Regions from separate parts of the Shewanella sp. GD04112 genome, predicted to be linked through region 1. Evidence: predicted binding sites of a transcription regulator. Region 1 holds the regulator's gene; each other region holds the start of a gene.
The links. The regulator LexA, encoded in region 1, represses DNA repair genes until DNA is damaged. The targets are predictions, from matches to a motif close to TACTGTATNNNNATACAGTA.
Positions count from the first base shown of each region.

Region 1 (4,269 bases):
AAGTGGATGATATTGTTACGATAGTAAGTCATTGAAATCGCTTGATTCGCGTCAATAGATACTATCTCACCCAGAGGATCGGCATTGATGGAGAACTTATTCAGCTCTAAACCTTGTTGCACTAAGTGCTTGCCATCACCTTCGGCCACCGACGTAAACGAAGTGTAAGGCACACGCTTAAGCAGCGTCAGGTACAAATCTAACTGACGCTCGAGCAAACAACGCTCTAGGGCATTTTGCTCCGACGCCAATAGCACTAAGCTCGTCAAGGTGATAGAACTGGCGGCGGCAGCATCGTTAATACGGGTCATCACACGATTCGCTAACACGTTCACCGCAGGGGTTAACCAAGTCGGTTTTTGTTCGGGATCGTCGGCCACTTCAGCGCGCCAGTTAGGCGCGGTTTCATTCAAGAAGTTTTGCAGTGTAATCGGCTCACCAAAGTTGACATAACCTTGGCCAAAATTACCTAATTTACGAATAGCACCAAAAACTTGCCATACAGATTCTTTCTGTTTTTTCTTACCGCTCAACTCTTTATGATAAGTCGCCACTTCCATCACGTGATCGTAGCCTAAATACACAGGCACTAAGGTGACAGGGCGTTCGATACCACGCAGCACACTGTTGATCGTCATGGCGATCATGCCAGTTTTCGGCGCCAATAGACGACCGGTGCGAGAACGGCCACCCTCAGAGAAATACTCAACCGAATATCCCTTAGCAAACAGCTGATCGAGGTATTCACGGAACACGGCAGTATAAAGTTTATTGCCGTTAAAACTACGGCGAATAAAGAAAGCGCCACCACGGCGGAACAGCGGTCCCGCAGGCCAGAAGTTTAGGTTAATCCCCGCCGCAATATGCGGTGGCACCATGCCTTGGTAATACAGAATGTAGGATAACAGCAGGTAATCCATATGGCTGCGATGGCAAGGTACATAAACAATCTCGTGACCATCATGGTGCAGCTGACGGATTTGCTCGGCACCTTTGATATTGATACCGCTGTAGAGCTTGTTCCATAACCAAGTTAAGAAACGCTCAGCAATACGCACTAGGCTGTCGGAATAATTCGCTGCAATTTCATCAAGATATTCAATTGCTGTTTCACGGGCTTGGGTTTCGGAAATCTTCTTACTCGCCGCTTCTTCCTGAATAGCCTTGCGTAAGGATTCGGATTTCAGCAGGGAGTGGAACATTGCCTGACGATTCGGCAACACAGGCCCTGTCATCACTTTGCGTTGGCGGCGGAAATGCACCCTAGCCACCCGCGCCAGTTTATGGGCAATCCCCATATCGGTGCCGTGTTCGTCGGCCATGTAACGCAGCGATACCGCATTAGAAAACTGCACAAAGTTATGACGACCCAAAAATAAGATCATCAAGCACTTACGTAACCAAGTTGGATTCTCGCGCTCAAGAACAGCCGCCTTCATGGTGTCGTCTTCTTTACCCGGAGTACGGCCCCAATACAGACTCACAGGCACCAGCTGAATATCTAACTCTGGCTTTTCCTTATGGACGGCCAACAGGCGCATAAAACATTCGAGGAATGGCTCATTACTGGCACGCTCGCCAAACAAAGGCTTACGGCCTTCGAGGCAAACGACGCGGGGCGCGACAACGCCATTTACCACGAGCGGCTCATAGGGGCTTGGCAAACCCAGCTTAGTGGTGATTTCGCTTAACGCAGCAATATCACTCAGGGATTCTGTTTTCATTACATAAGCAAGCGGTCTGGAAGCGTCCAGATTCAGATCGGCAAAGGGATCCTGCGGCACAACAATAGTGTGCACTAAGTGTTTTTGGATCCAGCGTAATGATTTCAACCAAAGAGAGTCTTGTTTAGGCATTATTCTTATGCAATGTAAGTACGTTCATTAGCCCCATAGAATACCAGATTCTAGGGAATATTCGCTAATACTCTCCAATCGCGTTAAAAAGTGGTTAATACTTGCACTACGAATAATACTGTATATACTAACAGTAACTGTATAGAAAAACAGGAAAGAACATGAGACCGTTGACGCCACGCCAAGCCGAAATTTTAGAGCTGATTAAACGTAATATTGCCGAGACTGGCATGCCACCCACCCGGGCCGAAATCGCCACCCGTTTGGGTTTTAAAAGTGCAAATGCCGCCGAGGAACACCTTAAGGCATTGGCGAAAAAAGGCTGCATCGAGATCATGCCTGGCACTTCCCGCGGGATCCGCCTCCCAGTTGAGGAAGAAGATAACAGCGAATCTGGCTTACCACTGATTGGTCAAGTGGCTGCGGGCGAACCTATCCTCGCCCAAGAGCATGTCGAACAGTATTATCAAGTCGACCCCAGCATGTTCCACCCAGCCGCCGATTTCTTGCTGCGCGTCAGAGGCGACAGTATGAAGAACATCGGTATCCTCGAAGGGGATCTGCTCGCCGTTCATAAGGTACAGCAAGCGCGCAATGGCCAAGTAGTTGTTGCTCGCGTTGACGATGATGTAACAGTTAAACGCTTTGAAAAGAAAGGGAATCTCGTTTATCTACATGCTGAAAATGAAGATTACTCCCCGATTAAAGTCGATTTAAGTTTCCAAAGTCTAACAATTGAAGGGCTCGCCGTAGGGGTGATCCGCAATGGAGATTGGCTATGAACAAACTACTAGGTAATGCCCCGCGTCACCCCGGTTTATGGCTCGATGCGGTACGCGAAACCGATACAGACTGGCAGCATACGCCTATCATCACTATGCCCACCGAGAGCCAAGGGCGCCAAGAGCTAATGCAACTTAGCAAACAATTGGCACAATTGAGCCAACAAGGCCGCTGGGTCGTGCTCATCAACCCACCCAGTATTGGCTACAAGCAGTTACTGGCCAGCGCCGGCGTGCGTATGGATCGCATACTCTTAGTCCATGCGAAAGATGAAGTGGAAACCCTGTGGGCCATGGAAAAAGCCTTAACTAGCGGCACTTCCAGCGCAGTAATTACTTGGATCCACTCACTCGATGCCCGCGACAATCGTCGTTTGCAAATTGTGGCCAAGAGCGCCCGCGCCATGGGAATCGTGCTAGAAGGTGTCGTAAATCACTCACCTACGGACGCGACACTCAAGCAACCTGCTCACTTTGCCCAAGGTAGTTTTTTTAGCTCTGTTCATTAAAATTTTTGCACTGCGTATTTAGCCTTGAAAGCCGCCTCACCTGTGAATGTGGGGCTTTTTTTTTGGCAATTTTTCAGACAATTAGAAAAAGAAGTGATCTTGATCAATTTTTAAACAGCAAGTATGTTTGATTCAGGCGAGCATAATATATCGCCCATTTAGGCAAAAAATATCGACGATTTATCGAATATCTCTTGCCCACAAAAATCGAGAATAATGGGTTTATTCAGCAGTATGTGCCAGTGTGGCTAATACCAGCAGTAACAATACTTAATCAAAAGTAATCCGCCAACGCACGTTGAAGTCAGAGAAGCTTTTTTGGGAACTGAAGAGTTTGCATAGAGTTGAGACTTACTGTGTTGCTCTTCTTTGTAGTTGCTATTCGCAATTAGCAGAGGAGAAGTCTTGTGAAGCAATGGTTGTATTGTTTACTCGTGGTGCTATTCGCCCCACCGTTGGCCGCAGCGGACATGCGGTTCAACATGACCCCCGGCGTAACAGAAATCAGTGGCAAGGTTTATCACTTACACATGACGATTCTGTATATCTGCTGCGCGATAGGCCTAGTGGTTTTTGGCGTGATGATTTATGCCATGATCAACCACAGAAAATCCAAGGGCGCGGTCGCGTCTCACTTCCATGAGAGCACAAAAGTCGAAATCGCGTGGACGATTATTCCTTTTGTCATTCTGATCTTAATGGCGATTCCCGCCACGAAAACTCTGATTGCCATGGAAGATCCCAGTAATGCCGATCTCACGGTAAAAGTCACAGGTTCTCAATGGAAATGGCATTATAGCTACTTCGATCAAGATATTGATTTTTACAGCATTCTCGCAACACCAAGACCTCAAATCGAAGGAAGTGAAGCCAAGGGAGAGCACTACTTACTCGAGGTCGATAAACCCCTAGTATTACCCATCAATCGTAAAATCCGCTTCTTAATGACCTCAGAGGATGTCATTCACTCATGGTGGATGCCCGCCTTTGCGGTTAAAAAAGACGCTAACCCAGGTTTTATTAACGAGGCATGGACCCGTATCGACAAACCCGGCATTTACCGTGGCCAATGTGCCGAGCTTTGCGGTAAAGACCATGGTTTTATGCCGATAGTGGTGCAGG
Region 1 is NZ_JAOEAL010000001.1:4,691,320-4,695,588, forward strand. It holds gene plsB (glycerol-3-phosphate 1-O-acyltransferase PlsB) at 1-1,856, opposite strand, end outside; gene lexA (transcriptional repressor LexA) at 2,018-2,638, shown strand; gene N7386_RS20600 (SulA-like leucine-rich domain-containing protein) at 2,635-3,147, shown strand; gene coxB (cytochrome c oxidase subunit II) at 3,555-4,269, shown strand, end outside.

Region 2 (4,269 bases), 2.9 Mb from region 1:
CGCTCAACCCAATAGTCTGCATGGGGAATACCGAGCTTTTCAGGATCGAATAATGGCTCAACCCCTTGTTTTTGTTGCGACTCATAATCCTTAAGGCAAGTAAAGGCGATACGTTGCAGCAGAATAATGGCGATAATGTTTAGCCACGCCATTAGGCCCACACCAATGTCACCCATGCCCCAGGCTAAATCGGCGGTTTTCACTGTGCCATAGACAGTTGACGCCATCAGCACCACTTTCAGTACTACAGTGAGCCAAGGACGATTCGCCTTGCGATTGATATAGGCGATGTTGGTTTCGGCAATATAGTAGTAGGCCACAATGGTGGTGAAGGCGAAGAAGAACAGCGCGACGGCAACGAACATATTACCAAAGCCTGGCATCATGCTTTCCATTGCGGTTTGCACATAACCTGGGCCTGCTGCGACGCCCGCTATCCCGGTATAAAGCGCGGCACCATCTGGGCCTTGCACATTATATAGGCCTGTGATCAGCAACATAAAACCAGTGGCAGAGCACACAAAAAGAGTGTCAACATACACAGAGAAGGCTTGTACTAAACCTTGTTTGGCTGGATGACTTACGGCTGCGGCAGAAGAGGCGTGCGGCCCAGTACCTTGGCCTGCTTCGTTTGAGTAAATACCGCGTTTTACCCCCCACATAATTGCAAGACCGAGAATCGCACCAAAGCCCGCATCGAGTCCGAAGGCGCTTTTTAGGATCAACATAATAATATCGGGCAGCTGACCAATGTTAAGGGCAATAATCACGCAGGCGACGATGATATAACCCAGTGCCATAAAGGGCACTACGGTACTGGCGAAGTGGGCAATACGTTTCACGCCACCAAAGATAATGAAACCTAACAGCATAGCGAGGATAGCTGCGGTGACGTTAGGGTCGATATCGAAGGCGGTTTTTAGGCTCGAACCAATCGAGTTGGCTTGCACGCCTGGCAGTAAAATCCCGCAGGCAAAAATGGTCGCAATGGCAAATGTCCAAGCGTACCACTTCATGCCTAAGCCTTTTTCAATGTAAAAGGCGGGGCCGCCGCGGTACTCACCGTTGATTTTTTCTTTGTAGACTTGGCCTAAGGTGGATTCGACGAATGCTGAGCTGGCCCCAAGAAAGGCTACCATCCACATCCAAAACAATGCACCCGGGCCGCCGAAAGTAATCGCAGTAGCGACACCGGCAATGTTACCGGTTCCGACACGACCCGCTAAGGTCATGGCTAAGGCTTGGAAGGAAGACACACCTGCATCAGTGCTCTTGCCATCAAACATTAAACGGATCATTTCGGGTAAATGGCGTAACTGTAAGAAACGTGAGCGCAGGGAGAAAAAGAGTCCTACACCGAGGCAAAGATAAACGAGCGCGGGGCTCCAAACGATATTGTTGACCGCATTAACAATCTCATTCATATAATTCAACTCCAATATTCTGTTGTTTTTGCAGAGTTTTTAAGATATTTGCTTGTAAGTTTGGGTACTAAACGGCCAATTTGGCCTAAGGTTAAGACGTGTGTGCACGCCCAAGAGCTTCAACATAACGGCTTTTTAAGCCGCTTCATAGCTAAAGTTGTTAAATAATTGATAATTTAACGTTCTTTATTTGGTGGCATTACTGATAGGGGATTTAGCCGGTGCGTTAATTCGCTAGGTTTCGAGCTGCGTTTGACTGTAGGGATGTAGGAGAAAGGCGAGACAAGGTGTGTGAAGTTAGAACTCTTTATTTGACCTAAGCAGATATAAGTGTGGATTTAGGCTTAAAAACCGGGGCTTAAATCACCAGCCATAGCAGCATCCAGAGTCCGAATAGCCATGCCAGACTGCGGCGGCTAATGCTATGTTTTAATAGCAAAGACAGGCTCACTGCAACGGGCAAATACAGGATAACTCCCCAAGAAAGGAGAGGCACCTGAAGCTCTAGCCTTTTTAGCCCCATTTCACAAAGCAGACTTAACGCCAATAATAACAGGCTGTGGAAGATCACCAATTGATTGAATCTTAAGGTGAGTGCTGGCTTAACGACGGGGATTGAAGGGCCTGGCAAGGTCAGTGTATTCATCTCTTGTTCTCTATTCCTCGTAACGGATGCAAGGGATTCTAGGTTTAGATGAGAATTATTCTCAACTAAATTTACACAGCTTTAGTGTTTCGTTACCGCAGAGCGAGTTAAATCGGCCCTCTAGGTAAAACGGCGGTTTGCACTCTTGTCTGCTTTGGGCTAAATTACACTGTAATTATATCCAGTATTTAATGTAGATATGATCCTCTATATTGCTGAAAAACCAAGCCTTGGGCGTGCAATCGCCGATGTGCTGCCTAAACCCCACAAAAAAGGTGACGGGTTTATTGAAGACGCCCAAGGTAACTGTGTGTCTTGGTGTGTGGGGCACTTGCTCGAACAGGCCGAGCCCGATGCCTATAATCCCGAATTTAAATCGTGGAAGTTTGAGCATTTACCCATAGTGCCTGATAAGTGGCAGCTTAAACCTAAGGCCGCGACCCGCAGCCAACTCACAGTACTTAAAAAGCTGGTGAAGCAGGCCGATACGCTAGTGAATGCGGGCGATCCCGACAGGGAAGGGCAGTTATTGGTTGATGAAGTGATCGCCTATTTGGGCGTGACGGGCGATAAATTACAGCAAACGCAGCGACTCCTTATTAGCGACTTAAACCCGCAGGCGGTGAAGCGTGCCTTGTCGCAACTTCGTAGTAACCGTGAGTTTATTCCTTTGTCGACCTCGGCACTTGCCAGAAGCCGCGCCGATTGGCTCTATGGCATGAATATGACGCGGGCCTACACCATTCAAGGGAAAAAGGTCGGTTATCAGGGCGTACTATCGGTCGGTCGAGTACAGACCCCGCTGCTTGGGCTTATTGTGCGCCGCGATGAGGAAATCGCGAATTTCCAATCTAAGCCATTTTATGAGGTTCTGGCTCACTTAGTGACCGACAAAGAACAGGCTTTCACGGCGAAGTGGCAACCCAGTGAAGCCTGCTTGCCTTATATGGATGAGGAAGGGCGCGTGCTTGCTAAGGGCCTAGCGCAAAATGTGGTGCGCCGGATCTCTGGTAAACCCGCCAAAGTGACCCAGTTAAGCACTAAGGATAAGCAGCAGAATCCGCCTTTACCCTATAGTCTATCGGCGCTGCAAATCGATGCCGCCAAGCGCTTTGGGATGAGCGCGAAGGACGTGCTCGATACCTGCCAGAGCTTATACGAGCGCCATAAACTAATCACTTATCCACGCTCAGACAGTCGTTATTTGCCCACAGAGCAGCATGGGCTTGCAAGTGGGGTATTAGCGGCCATTACGGGCGGTGCGCCCGAGTTAGTCGCACACGCTGAGGCGCCCAATCCTCGGCTTAAATCTAAGGCGTGGGATGATAAAAAAGTCGATGCTCACCACGCCATTATTCCAACGGAAAAACAGCCCAATCTAGCTGGTTTAAGCCAGCGGGAAAGGCAGCTTTATCTGCATATTGCTCGCCAGTATTTGGCGCAGTTTTACACTGCCTATTGCTACAGTGAAACCGCAGTCGAAGTGACGATTGAAGGTGGCCTTTTTAAGACTAAGGCAAAACAGGATAAGTCTCTCGGTTGGAAACAACTGTTTGCCAGAGAAGAGAACGAACGAAAGGACGCATCATCCGCAGCGAATTTTGCGCAAGGCGACAAGGACGCAGAGGAAGGGGAATATCTTGGTCAGTTACCGCCTCTTACCTTAGGGCAAGTTCTTCATTGTCACCAAGGTGAATTGGTCGAGAAGCAAACTCAACCTCCCAAAGCCTTTACCGATGCGACCTTGCTGAGTGCGATGACGGGGATTAACCGTTATGTGACTGACCCAGAGATCCGCAAAATTTTAAAGGAAACCGATGGCTTAGGCACAGAAGCGACTCGCGCAGGCATTATTGAACTGCTGTTTAAACGGGGCTTTATTCAGCGTCAGGGCAAGTTGATTGTGGCCACTGAGGTGGGCAAGGGCTTAATTAATAGCTTACCCCTTAGCGCCACGACACCCGATATGACGGCGCTGTGGGAGGCAAGTCTAAACGGTATCTGTCATAAAGAAATGTCTTATCAAGGCTTTATGCAGCCACTACTGGGGACGCTAAATAACTTAATCGAAAATGCGGGCGCTCAATTACCGTCAGCCCTCAATGGCTTAAAAGGGCAGGGCTTTAAGCGTGCAGCAACGAAAAAGTCCGGCTATCGAAAAGCTGGAGGTAAAGGCGCTGGATGGAAAAAATCCGGCAC
Region 2 is NZ_JAOEAL010000001.1:1,763,150-1,767,418, forward strand. It holds gene N7386_RS07965 (alanine/glycine:cation symporter family protein) at 1-1,424, opposite strand, end outside; gene N7386_RS07970 (hypothetical protein) at 1,783-2,070, opposite strand; gene N7386_RS07975 (DNA topoisomerase III) at 2,270-4,269, shown strand, end outside.
Region 2: the regulator LexA is predicted to act here: its motif matches at 2,238-2,257, upstream of N7386_RS07975 (DNA topoisomerase III).

Region 3 (4,269 bases), 1.6 Mb from region 1:
CTGCGCAATTTTACTTTGCCATTGCTGATTCATTCGCGCAGCAATCTGCTTACCTAAGGCATTAATATCACTGAGATCTGGCTCAGGGCCTAAATAAACGAAGGTGGAGTCAGTATCTCCATAAATGACTTGGTAGCCCATGTCCTCAATCCACGCGCGAGTTTGCTTCATGATTTGATGACCGCGCATGGTGATGGAGCTTGCCAGTTTCGCATCATGGAACACGCAGCCTTGGGAACCCAAAACCCCATAAAGCGAATTCATAATGATTTTAATCGCTTGCGATAAAGGCGCATTCGCCTCCCGCTTGGCTTTTTCGCGTTGTTCGGAGAGATTTTGGATAAGTTTTGGCAGGATCGGTTGATGTCGGTTAAACCGCGCGCCCAAAAAACCGGCAACGGTTTCAGGCTCAGCTAATGCCGATCCCTCCTCGTCATCCAAACCTTCAATCAAGCCCTTAGGATCAATTAAAAAAGTCCGGATAATCGATGGGTAAAGGCTTTTAAAGTCAAACACTAAAATATGTTGATAAAAACCCGGGACAGAATCCATTACATAACCACCAGGACTTTCTATCCCTTGGCTAGCAGGCTCTGCGGGCGCGACGAAGCCTGCCCTATGTAAATGCGGTAGATACAAATGGTTAAATGCGGCGACCGAGGCACCTACGCGCCCCAGTTCTAACCCTGTTAACTCGGCGCGAGCGAGGGCAAAATCCCACAATTGAGTATGTTCAAAGATATCCCACACTAAGCGACTATCGGTCAGATTATAATGTGCAAGCCCTTGTTTATTTTCGGCAAATAGCGCATCAATCTCTTGCGCTCGATTTTCTACATCATGAATCGCTTTGCCTTCGCCCAGCAACGCTTGGGCGACAAACTCCAAGGAGAAGCGCTCGAATTGATAAAAGGCCGCCTTTAACCAATCGATACCATCGAGCACCACTCGCCCAGGCAAACTTAAGGTTTCAGGCCGAAATTTATTCTCGACCTTCCATTCGAGAAACGCGCCACCGCGGCCGATACGCAGCGGGATCCGGTGCAGCAACGCACGCCGATATAACAAGGCCAAATCAAAGGTCACCACCGACCAACCAATGATCACATCGGGATCAAACTCAGTAAACCAAGCGATGAGACGATGGATAAGCGCCGCTTCATCGTTCACCCATTCGATGTAGATTGCAGCATCAGGCTGCGGCTCGCCCACCATAATGACTTTTTCATAGGGCTGAGATTGCGCATCGCGTCCATAAAGGGCCACGGAATAGAGTAATCCGTCAAAACTGCATTCAAAATCGAGGGAAATTGAACGCAATTTTATTTCCGGTTGAGGTGCAACGGCTTTTGCTCGTACAGCGCTAAAAATGGGCAATTGTTCATCTATGCCAACATTGCTGACAAAATGCCCTAAAAATGCCACATCGAGCGCCACAAAACGCTCGATTAAAAAACGCTGCTCGGGACGGATATCCGCCTCAAATAAGGGAATGCCAGCATCCGTCGCTATCCGCTGTAAGTGACGATACACACTGCTCGACTGGGCATAAATCGCCGCCACGGATTGTCTTTTAAAGCTTTTAAGTGCAAGCGGTACAAAGCGCAGTGCCTGCCCCGGCGTTTGTAACTGCAATGCCGCCATATCGCTTTGATGACAAAAACAAATGTACTCAGAGCCAGGTAACTCCACCAGCACAGGGCCTGAAACGGTGGCGAGATAATACTGCAGCACAAGCGTTGCACCGCGCGTAATAGCATGGCGCGTGAGGACGCGTCCCTGTACACTCACTGGCGCAGCCGTTTCAGGCGGCAGACTCTCGGGGGAATTCAACTGCGGTTTCACTCTAGGGTTCTCGCTGCTTATTGATTCTCGGGACACAGAATAAAATTGCCATAAAATGGCAGAAAAGTTTCTTAGGCTATGCAATCACTGTTATTATGTACAGCATTAATTCGATAAAGTAGTGCCGCATGTTACCTGACAACGTAAAAAACCAGATCCGCGCTATCTATAAAGATATTGCCGCCGCTTTGCCTAATTTTAGGCCACGCCGCGAGCAAAATTTTATGGTGGCAGAAATCTCTAAGACTCTTGCTGGCGACTATGACAAAGATAGACGCATCATAGTGGTCGAAGCGGGTACGGGGATTGGTAAATCATTGTCTTATATTTTGGGCACGATTCCGCTTGCACTCGCGAGTAAGAAAAAGGTCTGTATCGCTACGGCAACCGTTGCGCTGCAGGAGCAGTTGCTGCACAAAGACTTACCGTTTTTTCTCGAACAATCAGGGCTAAACTTTCGCTTTGGTCTGGTTAAAGGGCGCCAGCGTTATGTCTGTTTGTCCAAGCTTGCCATGCTGATCGGCGATGATAACAGTACCCAAATGGCCATGTGGCAAACAAAGCCGGATAACAGCCAAATAGCCATGTTGCAGGAGCTGCTAAGCGACTTTAATGAAGGCCGCTGGAACGGTGAAATCGATACGTTATCGACACCGATACCGGACCATCTCTGGCAACAAATCGCCTGCGATAAACACAGTTGTCATCGGCAACTCGCCAGTCATCGTAATTGCCCGTTTCACAAGGCCCGCGAGGATGTGGATACCTGGGATGTACTGATCGCCAACCACAGTTTGCTGTTTGCCGACTTAGAGCTGGGCGGCGGGGTGATTTTGCCCGATCCCGAAGACGTATTTTACGTCATTGACGAAGCTCACCACTTACCTATCGTCGCCCGGGACTTTTCTAGCGCACAGGCAACGCTTAGAGGCGCCGCCGACTGGCTAGAAAAAGTCGGTAAGACCAGCGCCAAGTTACAAAATCAGATAAAGAGCAACAATATCATCGCCCCAGCACAGGCGATGCAGGATCATATCGGTGACTTAATCGCTCAGCTCAATCAAGTCGCCCACTTCTGCGATACTCAAACCAAACAGTTTGCCAATCCCGAGAGCCGCTATCGGTTCGAACACGGTAAATTGCCCGATGCACTGAAAATCCCCGCCGAAAATCTCGCGGCCACCTCTAATCTTGCCCTCAAGCAATTTAACAAGATGCAATTATTGCTGGCCGAGGCGATAAAAGATGGCGACATTCCTAAGCACCAAGCGGAAGCGTTACAGGCCGAAATGGGCTTTATGTTGCAGCGACTCGAAAACCTGCAAAAGCTCTGGAAAATGATGGCAAAGGAAGATTCCACTAAAGGTGCGCCCCTCGCCCGCTGGATTGAATTACTCACGGGCAAACAGGTCGATTATCTGTTTAGCGCCTCGCCGATTGAAGTCGGTTTTATGCTCGAATCTATGCTGTGGCAAAAGGCGGCTGGCGTCGTACTGTGCAGCGCAACGCTGCGGGCGCTGAATAACTTCGACCATTTCGCCCATCAAGTGGGATTATCGGTAAAGGACGGCAGTCGTTATCTCGCCCTGCAATCCCCTTTCGATTATCCGAATAACGCCACGCTCTACTTACCTAAGATGAAAACCGATCCGACGGACGATGCCTATACCGCAGAGCTTGCCGAACAGATTCTAGAGTTGATTGAAGGTGAAATGGCCACCTTAGTGCTGTTTGCATCTTACTGGCAAATGGAGAAAGTGGCCGAATTGCTCGAGGGCAAACTCACGCAGGAAATCCTTATTCAAGGAAATGCACCGCGCCAGCAATTGCTTGAGACCCACAAAGCCAAGTGTGACAAAGGTGAGCCGAGTATTTTGTTCGGCACAGGCAGTTTTTCTGAAGGTCTCGACTTACCCGGAGATTACCTCACCAACCTCATCGTCACTAAGCTGCCCTTTGCGGTGCCGACGTCACCCGTCGAGCAAGCCCATGCCGAGTATGTGAAAATAAAGGGCGGAAATCCGTTTCTGCAACTCACCATTCCAGATGCATCGCGAAAGCTTATCCAAAGTTGTGGTAGATTACTGCGTAAAGAGCAGGATTATGGCCGAGTCACTATCCTTGATAGACGATTAGTGACCAAACGTTACGGCAAATCCTTGCTAGACGCACTGCCCCCCTTTAGACGAGTCATTGAGTAGGATTAAGATTTGGAGTTGTTACTCGAGCCCAGTAACTGGGCCCTGTTGGCTGTCATTGGCTTAATTGCAGGTTTTATCGATGCCGTAGTCGGTGGTGGAGGCCTGCTCTCAATTCCTGCCCTGCTCACCCTCGGGATCCCGCCCCACACCGCCTTAGGTACCAATAAATTTGCCGCCAGTTTTGGCTCCTCCATGGCGGCTTGGACCTATTATCGCCAACATC
Region 3 is NZ_JAOEAL010000001.1:3,103,965-3,108,233, forward strand. It holds gene N7386_RS13815 (DNA polymerase II) at 1-1,833, opposite strand, end outside; gene dinG (ATP-dependent DNA helicase DinG) at 1,974-4,046, shown strand; gene N7386_RS13825 (TSUP family transporter) at 4,056-4,269, shown strand, end outside.
Region 3: the regulator LexA is predicted to act here: its motif matches at 1,931-1,950, upstream of dinG (ATP-dependent DNA helicase DinG).